DNA from 2 places in the Streptomyces sp. NPDC091371 genome. Region 1 is predicted to be linked to the other one. Evidence: riboswitches for the same ligand, from Rfam matches in the RefSeq annotation. Region 1 holds a riboswitch; the other holds the start of a gene.

Region 1 (5,004 bases):
AGCTGGTTCATCCCACGCTCGAGGCCGCGGCGGGCCTCCTCGTCGAACGCAATGATCTTGGCCATCTGAAGTGGTCCTCCCGGACAGCGGTGGATTGCTCCTGGACCGCGCCCGCGCCCGCGACGGACGGCCTGCGTGCCCGGCGGTTCCTTCCCGCCGGACCCTGCGGGCCTCACCGACCCGGTCCTCGTTCAGTAGCACTCTCAACCGGAGAGTGCTAACGCCAATGATTAGCACTCGACCCCCACGAGTGCAAGCGGCTTGGGGCAACACCGGGCCACGATCCAAGGGACGTACGGCGAACGCACGAGGGGCCCGCATCCCTCCTCGGATGCAGGCCCCTCGTTGTGTATGCGCGTACGCGGGTGCGCGCGTACGTGTCGCGTCGGTGGTCGATCGCTCCGGGACTCAGCCGAGTGCGAGCTTGACCATGTCCGCCTGCGGACCCTTCTGGCCCTGCGAGATCTCGAACTCGACCCGCTGACCCTCTTCAAGGGTGCGGTACCCGTCCATCTGGATGGCGCTGTAATGGACGAACACATCCGCACCACCGTCGACCGCGATGAAGCCGTAGCCCTTCTCCGCGTTGAACCACTTGACGGTGCCCTGAGCCATGCCTAACTCCCCTATTACTGGCCCTTGCGCAGGAACGCACTTCGCGGTCCCGGGTCAGAACTTGCGTCGGAACGCGTCGACCGAGGCTGAATGTATCCGCGCCGGTGCTGTCTGCAACAGGTCAATCCGACGAGAAATCTGGACAGCCCGATACATTGAAATGAAGTGAAAATTTGGCATATTCCAGGGCAAGTCGGGCCTGACATGTCTCGCCAAAGCCCCATACCGCACTTGCACATTGACCCGATGTCGACCCTCACGCGACCCGTTCATATGCGCCGGGCAAGAACAGCGGAGGGGACTTCCCCAACTCTACCGCGCCCAATCAAGCAGAATTGCCCCCTCCGCTTATAGCGGAGGGGGCAATTCAATTTATGCAGAACCCGGGGAGGTGATCAGCACCCGCCGGCCACGGCCGGGATGATCGAGACGCCCGCGCCGTCCGGCGTCGCCGCCTCCAGCCCGCCCTCGAAGCGCACGTCGTCGTCGTTCACGTAGACGTTCACGAAGCGGCGGAGCTTGCCCTGGTCATCCAGGACGCGCGCGGCGATGCCCGGGTGGTTCGCCTCCAGGGACTGGATGACCTCGGCCAGGGTCGCGCCCTCGGCGGAGACCTCGGCGGCGCCGCCCGTGTAGGTGCGCAGGATGGTGGGGATGCGGACGTTGACGCTCATGGCGCTACTGCCTTTCCGGGATTCAGGGGACTCAGGCCAGGCCGGCGGCGCGGAACGCGTCCAGGCTCGGGCGGATGGTGGCGGTCTGGCCGCTGTCCGCTGCCACCGCCTCCAGGGTCTTGAGGCCGTCACCGGTGTTGAGGATGACGGTGGTCAGCGCCGGGTCGAGGACGCCGTTCTCGATGAGCTTCTTCGTGACGCCGACGGTCACGCCGCCCGCGGTCTCGGCGAAGATGCCCTCGGTCTGCGCGAGGATCTTGATGGCCTCGACGACCTGCTCGTCGTTGACGTCCTCGACCGCACCGCCGGTGCGCCGCGCGATGTCCAGGACGTACGGGCCGTCCGCCGGGTTGCCGATGGCCAGCGACTTGGCGATGGTGTTCGGCTTCTGCGGGCGGACCACGTCGTGGCCGGCCTTGAAGGCGGCGGACACCGGGGAGCAGCCCTCGGCCTGGGCGCCGAAGATCTTGTAGGGCTTGTCCTCGACGAGGCCGAGCTTGATCAGCTCCTGCAGACCCTTGTCGATCTTCGTCAGCTGGGAGCCGGACGCGATCGGGATGACGATCTGGTCGGGCAGCTGCCAGCCGAGCTGCTCGCAGATCTCGTACGCGAGGGTCTTGGAGCCCTCGCCGTAGTACGGGCGCAGGTTGACGTTGACGAAGCCCCAGCCCTCGCCCAGCGGGTCGCCGATGAGCTCGGAGCAGAAGCGGTTGACGTCGTCGTAGTTGCCCTCGATGCCGACCAGGTCGCCACCGTAGACACCGGCCATGACGACCTTGCCCTGCTCCAGGTCGTGCGGGATGAACACGCAGGACCGGAAGCCGGCGCGGGCGGCCGCGGCGCCGACGGCGCCGGCCAGGTTGCCGGTGGAGGAGCAGGACAGGGTGGTGAAGCCGAACGCGCGGGCGGCCTCGACGGCGATGGCCACGACGCGGTCCTTGAAGGAGTGCGTCGGGTTGCCGGAGTCGTCCTTGACGTAGAGCTTGCCGGTGACGCCGAGCTCCTTGGCCAGGTTGGCCGCGTCCACGAGCTTGGTGAAGCCGGGGTTCAGGCTGGGCTTGGAGGCCACGTCCGCGGGGACGGGCAGCAGCGGGGCGTAGCGCCAGATGTTGTTCGGGCCGGCCTCGATGGCGGCGCGCAGGGCCTCAGGGTCACCGGTGGGCAGGTCGTAGGCGACTTCCAGCGGTCCGAAACACTCGGCGCACGCGAAAATGGGGCCGAGCTCGAAGCGGGTACCGCACTCGCGACAGGACAGGCCGGTGGCCGGTCCGAGGTCGACAGATTCTGCGGTGGCAGAGGTGGCAACAGTCTGTGCAGCCATGATGGCGAGGCCCTTTCTCCTCATCTTCCCCATGGCGCACTTCGCCATGAGACGGAATTGGCACCTTCCCTAGCCGGGGACCTCGCGTGGGTGCGTAAGACGCATCGCGAGAACCGACTGGAGGGTTGCCGGGGCTTCAACGGGCCGTATCCCTCTGCCCCTCTGGATGAGCGGTATGGCACCGGCACACGCGCTCTATGGCGCGCCGGTGCGTTTGTTCGCGGGGACCCCCGGCATGCGGCGGTCCTTCGCGTTGTTCAAGACTGTAACCGAAGGCCCGGGCGGTTGAGACAGCCGTCCGAACCGCGAGATGGATCACATATCGCACCATAACGCCGACACGCAGGGAGTGCTGAGGGTGCTGGAAGAGGTGGAGCGCTGGCTGGCAGACCGCTCCTGGTCAGCCGCCGACCGACCGCTCGACCAGCTGCTCGACCGGAAACGGGCGGCGGGGACCACGGTCAGCGTCGTGCTGCCCGCGCTCGACGAGGAGCCGACCGTCGGGGCGATCGTCGAGGTGATCCGGCGCGAGCTGATCGAGGGACTGCCGGTCCCGCTGGTCGACGAACTGGTGGTAATCGACTCGGGCTCCAGCGACCGCACGGCCGAGGTGGCGGCGAAGGCCGGCGCGCGGGTGGTGCACCGCGACGAGATACTGCCGCGGATCCCGCCGCTGCCCGGCAAGGGCGAGGTGCTGTGGCGCTCGCTGCTGGCGACCACCGGGGACATCGTCTGCTTCGTCGACGCCGACCTGCGGGACTTCTCCGCCTCCTTCGTGTCCGGGATCGTCGGCCCGCTGCTGACCGAGCCGGACGTGCAGTTCGTCAAGGCGATGTACGACCGCCCGCTCGGGGACGCTCCCGGCCAGGGCGGGCGTCTTGGCGGAGCCGAGCAAGGAGGCAGGGTGACGGAGCTGGTCGCCCGCCCCCTCCTCAACCTGCACTGGCCGCAGCTGGCCGGTTTCGTGCAGCCGCTGGGCGGCGAGTACGCGGTGCGACGCTCGCTGCTGGAGCGGCTGCCGTTCCCCGTCGGGTACGGCGTCGAGCTGGGCCTGCTGGTGGACGCGCTGCACACGGTCGGACTGAACGCGCTGGCCCAGGTCGACGTGGGCGTGCGCCTGCACCGCCACCAGGACGGGCAGGCGCTGGGCCGGATGGCCGCGGCGATCTACCGCACGGCCCTGGTACGGCTCTCGCGCGGGCACCTCGTACGGCCGGAGCTGACGCAGTTCGAGCGGGGCCCGGAGGGCTTCGTACCGCACACGTACGCGGTGGACACCGAGGAACGGCCGCCGATGCTCGGCGTCAAGGAGTACGCGCTGCGTCGCGTGGCGTAACCGCGATATCCACCCCTATCGGTCTAATTTCCCGATCATGGGGTTTACGCGTTTCACACACTTCAGGCAATTCAGGCAGACATGGGGGACGGTCCTCGCGGTGGCCTCGGGTGCGGCGCTGCTGGTCGGCGCGGTCGGCGGACCCGCGGTCGCGGAGGTGGTCTCCCCCTTCGAGAAGCGGTACGACGAGGCGCTCTACGGCGACTTCGTCACGCTCGGCAACACCGTGATGGGGTGCCCGACGGCGCCGCCCGCCGCGGCCGCCGAGTGCGCGGAGGTCCAGCGGGGCGGCGGCGGCAAGAACAACAACGACTTCGTGACGCGCCGGATCGACGCGGCCGGGCTGGCCACGGCCACCGGCACCTCCAGCACGGGCCGCGTCACGGTCCCGGCGGGTGCGGAGGTCGCGTACGCCCGCCTCTTCTGGGGCGGCAACAGCGGCACCTACCGCCTCGGCTCGAACGTGATCCAGCGGTGCGACGTGTCGGGCGAGAACGTGGTCCGCGCCCCCGGCGACCCGCTCACCACCCGCCCGGTCCTGAAGGTCGGCCCGGCCGCGGCGGCCCCGGTGGCCCTCTCCGACATGGTGCTGGACCCGGCGACGACGGGCGGCCCGCACTACTACACGGGCGAATCCGACGTCACCGCCGCCTTCAAGGGCGTCGCCACCGGCACGCCGGTCACGGTGGCGGTGGGCAACGTCTGGGCCCCGGACGGGCGCGGCTGCGTCGCCGGCTGGTCCCTGACCGTGGTCTACAAGTACGACGGCCCGAACGCGCAGGCCCCCGAACGGCGCAACGTGTACGTGTACGGGGGCCACGTCCTCCAGCGCTCCACCAGCCCGGACACCACCGTGAAGGTGAAGGGCTTCTACCGCACGGGCGACGGGCCGGTGCGGGCGAGCGCGACGGCGTACGAGGGCGACCGGAACACCAAGGGCGACCAGTTCCGGGTGGCCGGCACGAACATCGCCAACCCGGCGGACAAGGCCACGGACAACTTCTTCACCAGCTCCGCCGACGGCTCCCTCGCCCCGGACCACCCGAACAACCTCAGCA
Region 2 (5,004 bases), on a different contig from region 1:
AGTCCTGGTGTCGCCACGGCGAGAGCCCCGTCCAGTGTCTGGACGGGGCTCTTTGCCGTCTCCTGGGCTGGATAGGCTGAGACCCGTAGATCTCTCCCATTCGTGTGGACCATCAGGAGCGGACCATGAACGTTGTGACCCCGGCAGGCGGCGACAGCGTGGCGGCCCGTGGCTGGCCGGGCATCCTCGACGCCCTGCTCACCGGCCGGGACCTGAGTGCCGACGACACCGCCTGGGCCATGGACCGGATCATGCGGGGCGAGGCCACCGACGCCCAGATCGCCGGGTTCGCGGTCGCGCTGCGGGCGAAGGGCGAGACGGTCGGCGAGATCAACGGCCTGGTCCGGGCCATGTACGAGCACGCCAACCTCATCGAGGTGCCGGGCCGCACGGTGGACATCGTCGGCACGGGCGGCGACGGGGCCAAGACCGTGAACATCTCCACGATGTCGGCGCTCGTGGTGGCCGGCACGGGCGCCAAGGTCGTCAAGCACGGCAACCGGGCCGCCTCCTCCGCGAGCGGCTCCTCGGACGTGCTGGAGAAGCTCGGCGTCAACCTCAACCTCACCCCGGAGCGGGTCGCGGAGGTCGCCGAGGAGGCCGGCATCACCTTCTGCTTCGCGGTGAAGTTCCACCCGGCGCTGCGGCACGTGGCGGCAGCCCGCAAGGAACTGGGCATCCGGACCACCTTCAACTTCCTCGGCCCCCTCACCAACCCGGCCCGGGTACGCGCCCAGGCCACCGGCGTCGCTGACGCCCGGGTGGCCCCGATCGTGGCGGGCGTGCTCGCCGAGCGGGGTTCCTCCGCGCTGGTCTTCCGCGGCGACGACGGCCTGGACGAGCTGACCACCACGGCCACCTCGCGCGTCTGGTGGGTCCGCGACGGAAATGTCTCGGAGCAGTCCTTCGACCCGCGTGACGTCGGCATCGGCCTGGTCGACGTCTCCGCCCTGGCCGGCGGCGACCCCTCGTACAACGCCGACGTCGCCCGCCGCCTGCTGGCGGGGGAGCGCGGCCCGGTCCGCGAGGCGGTGCTGCTGAACGCGGCGGCGGCCCTCGTCGCCCTGGACCCGGGCACGGGCACGCTGGAGGAGCAGCTCGCGGCCGGCATCACCCGCGCGGCCCAGTCCATCGACTCGGGTTCCGCGCAGGCCGCGCTGGAGCGGTGGGTGGCGGCCAGCAACGGCTGAATCCACCGATCGTTTCGAGCCTGGACCCCGGTCCACCATGTGGACCGGGGTCTTGCGCTCCGAGGATCTTGTGGCAGGATGCTGATCAGGTCACGAGTGACAGCGTGTAGGCCCCGGCTTGCTGTCCGGCAACCCTCCTTCCGTGGCGGGGTGCCCCGGGTGATGACCAGGTCGTAGGCAGCAAGGCCTACGGCAAGCGCGGATCCCTCGATACCAGGGGTCCTGGTCTACTCGAGGAGCGTTTTCCGTGAGCAAGCGAATGCGATAGGGCGACTCCGCCCCTTCTTCAACCCTCGGAACAGGGTCCCTTCCGCGTACCCGCGCATCGATTCCGAGGACTTCCCCGTACCCGCACACCCACGTGCCCGCGTACGGCGTACCGAAGCCATTCACCTCTGCCTGCCGGGAGATACCGCCATGTCCGCATCCCTGAACACCGCCGCCGCTGCCACCGCCACCGCCGTCGACCCCGCCTGTGCCGAGCCCCTCGCGGTCCTCGGCCGGGACGTGACCGTCCCGCTCGTCACCGGCGGCGAAGTCACCTACGCGGCCCTCGACTACGCGGCCAGCGCCCCCGCGCTCCAGCGGGTCTGGGACGACGTGGCCGCGTACGCCCCCTACTACGGCAGCGTGCACCGCGGCGCCGGCTACCTCTCGCAGCTCTCCACCGACCTCTTCGAGCAGAGCCGGGCCACGGTCGCCGAGTTCCTCGACTGCCGCCCCACCGACCAGGTGGTCTTCACCCGCTCCACCACCGACTCCCTCAACCTGCTCGCGGCCGTCCTCCCCGCCGACTGCCAGGTCTTCGTCTTCGAAACCGAGCATCACGCCTCCCTCCTCCCGTGGACGAACGCGCAGGTCACCTACCTCAACGCGCCCCGCACCCCCGACGAGGCCGTCGCCACCCTGGAGCGCGCCCTCGCCGACCGTGAGCCGTACGGCCCGGCGCTGGTCTGCGTCACCGGCGCGTCGAACGTCACCGGCGAGCTGTGGCCCGTCAAGGAGCTCGCCGCCGCCGCGCACGCCCACGGTGCGCGGATCGTGCTGGACGCCGCCCAGCTGGCCCCCCACCACCCCGTCTCCGTGCGCGAACTGGACGTGGACTGGGTCGCGTTCTCCGGCCACAAGCTCTACGCCCCCTTCGGCTCCGGCGTGCTCGCCGGCCGCGCGGACTGGCTCCAGGAGGCCGAGCCCTACCTGGCCGGCGGCGGCGCCTCGCGCAAGGTGGCCCGGCGCGAGGACGGCGGCGTGGACGTCGAGTGGCACACCACGGCCGCCCGCCACGAGGCCGGCTCCCCGAACGTCATCGGCGTGTACTCCATCGCCTCCGCCTGCCGTGCCCTGACCGAGGCGGGCTTCGACACCCTGGTCGCCCGCGAGCAGCACCTCATCCGCACGGTCCGCGAGGGCCTGGCGGAGGTCCCGGCGGTCCGCGTCCTGTCCCTCTTCGGGGACGACGCCCCGCGCGTCGGCGTCATCTCCTTCGTGGTGGACGGCTGGAACAGCTCCCACTTCGCCGCGGCCCTCTCCGCCGAATACGGCATCGGCGTCCGCGACGGCCTGTTCTGCGCCCACCCGCTGGTCCGCACCCTGCTGGGCAGCGAGCCCCAGGCCCAGGGCGAATGCGGAGCCCCCGAGGCCGCCCCGGGCGAGCGCTCCCTCAACGCCATCCGCGTCAGCTTCGGCGCCGGCACCCCCGACGAGCACGTGGAGCGCTTCGTCCGCGCGGTGAAGGAGCTCGTCTCGGACGGCGCCAAGTGGCAGTACCGCACGGAAGAGGGCCGCTGCGTCCCGGCCGTCTGACAGGCTGCGGATCATGACCTACTGGGACCCGATGGCCACCGTCCGGGCGACCACCAACTGGTTCGAGCCGTCCCCCGAGAAGTGGGCGCAGCGCAACCGGCTCAATGTGCCGGGCCCGTTCTACGGGGCCGAGACGGACAACTGCCTGACCGGACGGAACTGCGCGCCGGACCACGTGATGTACGACGACGGGGACTACCTCTGCCAGGAGTTCGTCTTCCGGCAACCGCGCACGGTGGAGGAGACCCGCGCCGTCCTGTGCGCGGTGGGGTGCGAGCCCTGGGGCGGGTACGGCCTCGATGGTGACGACCACTGGACCCCCGAACTGGTCCGCGACTGGTGGCGCGACCGGGGCGAGGTCCGCGCATGGGCGGTGCGCACAGAGCAGAGCTGGTCGGCGGAGACCGACAAGTACCTGCGCGAGGCGGCCGCGGGAGCCCGCGCGTTCGTCGCCCACATCGACGGGGACCTCGCGGACTACCTGCGCGGCTACCTCTTCTGGCTCCAGGAGCGCCGCCCGGCCGGGCCCGGGGAGAGCCTGCCGGAGCTGGGCGCGTGACGTACTGGGACCCGCTGCCGACCGTCCGGGCCGTGGTCGGCAAGCCGTTGCCGCCGGGGAGGCACTGGACGGATCCGGTGCGCCACGACTGGTCCGGGCCGGCACCCGAGGGGTGGGAGAAGCGCGACTGGCGCAGTGTCCCGGGCCCGTTCTACGCGTCGGAGACCGACACCTGCTGGACGGGGCGCGTCTGCGCGCCCGCGAACGTGCTGTACGACGACGACGGCTACGGCCAGGAGTTCGTCTTCCGCCAGCCCCGCAACCCGCACGAGGTCTACGACCTGATCTGCGCGGTCCAGTGCGAGGTCCTCGACGGGTACGGAGGCGACGGCGACGCGCACTGGACCCCGGAGCTGGTCCGGGACTGGTGGCGGGAGCGGGGGCGCGTACGCGAGTGGGCCGTGGCCTTGGACCGTACGTGGTCGGTCTCCGAACGGGAGGACCGGCGCGATGCCGCGGCCGGAGCCCGCGCGTACGTCGCCCACATCGACCACGACCTCGGCCCGTACCTCCGGAGCTACCTCTTCAGGCTGGCCGAGGGGCGCCCGGCCGGGCCCGCGGAAAGCCTGCCAGGGCTGCCTGGAGCGTGACCGCCGCCGTTCGCCGCCGGGTGCGGCGCCGTTCCGGGGGCTCCGCCCCGGACCCCGCGCCTCAATCGCCGGCGGGGCTGGAGTTTCGCTGGGGCGGGACCGGTCGGGTTGGGGCGGTGCCCCTCCGGAGTGTCTCCTCGTCCTCGCGCCTGCGGGCACCGCTTCGTCACGTGAGGGTGGTTGCGCGCTCGTCCTGCGGGGACCCTCCTGCGTGTCCCCACCCCAACAGCACACTCCCGACCCGCGGGGGCGGAGCGGGGGCACGGCGGGGCGTCCCCGCAGGACGAGCGCGCAACCACCCTCAATGGCCGCGAGGTGCCCGCAGGCGCGAGGACGAGGAGACGCCCCGGCGGGACACCGCGCAGTAGTCGCAGGACCGGACCCCGCCCGGCAAAACCCAGCCTCGCCGGCGTTTGAGGCGCGGGGTTTGGGGCGGAGCCCCAGCAGCAACGCCGCCCCGAGGCGGCCAGGCCCCGCACCCCGCAGGGGCTACGCGTCCAGCCCGATGGCGAACGCCGCCTCCAGGTCGTGCTGGGAGTACGTACGGAACGCCACGTGCGTGTCCGTCGCCTCGACGCCCGGGATCTTGCTGATGCGGCCCGGGATGATGTCCGCCAGGTTCTCGTGGCGGGCCACGCGGACCAGCGCGATCAGGTCGTACGTACCGGTGACGGAGTAGACCTCGCTGACGCTGTCCAGCGCGGCGATGGACTCGGCGATCTCGGGGATGCGGTCCACGCTGGTCTTGATGAGCACGATCGCGGTGATCACGGTTGGCTGTCTCCCTCGGTGGCCGTCGCTGGTCGGTTCACTCTAGTCGTACGCCGATACCGGGCCCACGCGTAGAGAAAGCCCAGGGAGA

What was found. Region 1 has a riboswitch for S-adenosylmethionine ahead of thrC (threonine synthase). Riboswitches for the same ligand answer to the same signal wherever they lie in the genome.
Region 2: it holds a riboswitch for S-adenosylmethionine, as region 1 does, so the genes downstream of both, AB0O21_RS09310 (aminotransferase class V-fold PLP-dependent enzyme) here and thrC (threonine synthase) in region 1, are expected to answer to the same signal.

Annotation. Positions count from the first base shown of each region.
Region 1 covers NZ_JBFBFP010000019.1:23,409-28,412, forward strand. Annotated here, with positions in the region: gene groL (chaperonin GroEL) at 1-65, opposite strand, end outside; gene AB0O21_RS21320 (cold-shock protein) at 409-615, opposite strand; gene AB0O21_RS21325 (MoaD/ThiS family protein) at 1,011-1,289, opposite strand; gene thrC (threonine synthase) at 1,321-2,610, opposite strand; SAM riboswitch class I at 2,628-2,783, opposite strand; gene AB0O21_RS21335 (glucosyl-3-phosphoglycerate synthase) at 2,969-3,946, shown strand; gene AB0O21_RS21340 (hypothetical protein) at 4,047-5,004, shown strand, end outside.
Region 2 covers NZ_JBFBFP010000005.1:220,020-225,023, forward strand. Annotated here, with positions in the region: gene trpD (anthranilate phosphoribosyltransferase) at 126-1,190, shown strand; SAM riboswitch class IV at 1,279-1,395, shown strand; gene AB0O21_RS09310 (aminotransferase class V-fold PLP-dependent enzyme) at 1,608-2,993, shown strand; gene AB0O21_RS09315 (ferredoxin) at 3,007-3,552, shown strand; gene AB0O21_RS09320 (ferredoxin) at 3,549-4,142, shown strand; gene AB0O21_RS09325 (Lrp/AsnC ligand binding domain-containing protein) at 4,632-4,913, opposite strand; gene AB0O21_RS09330 (rhomboid family intramembrane serine protease) at 4,910-5,004, opposite strand, start outside.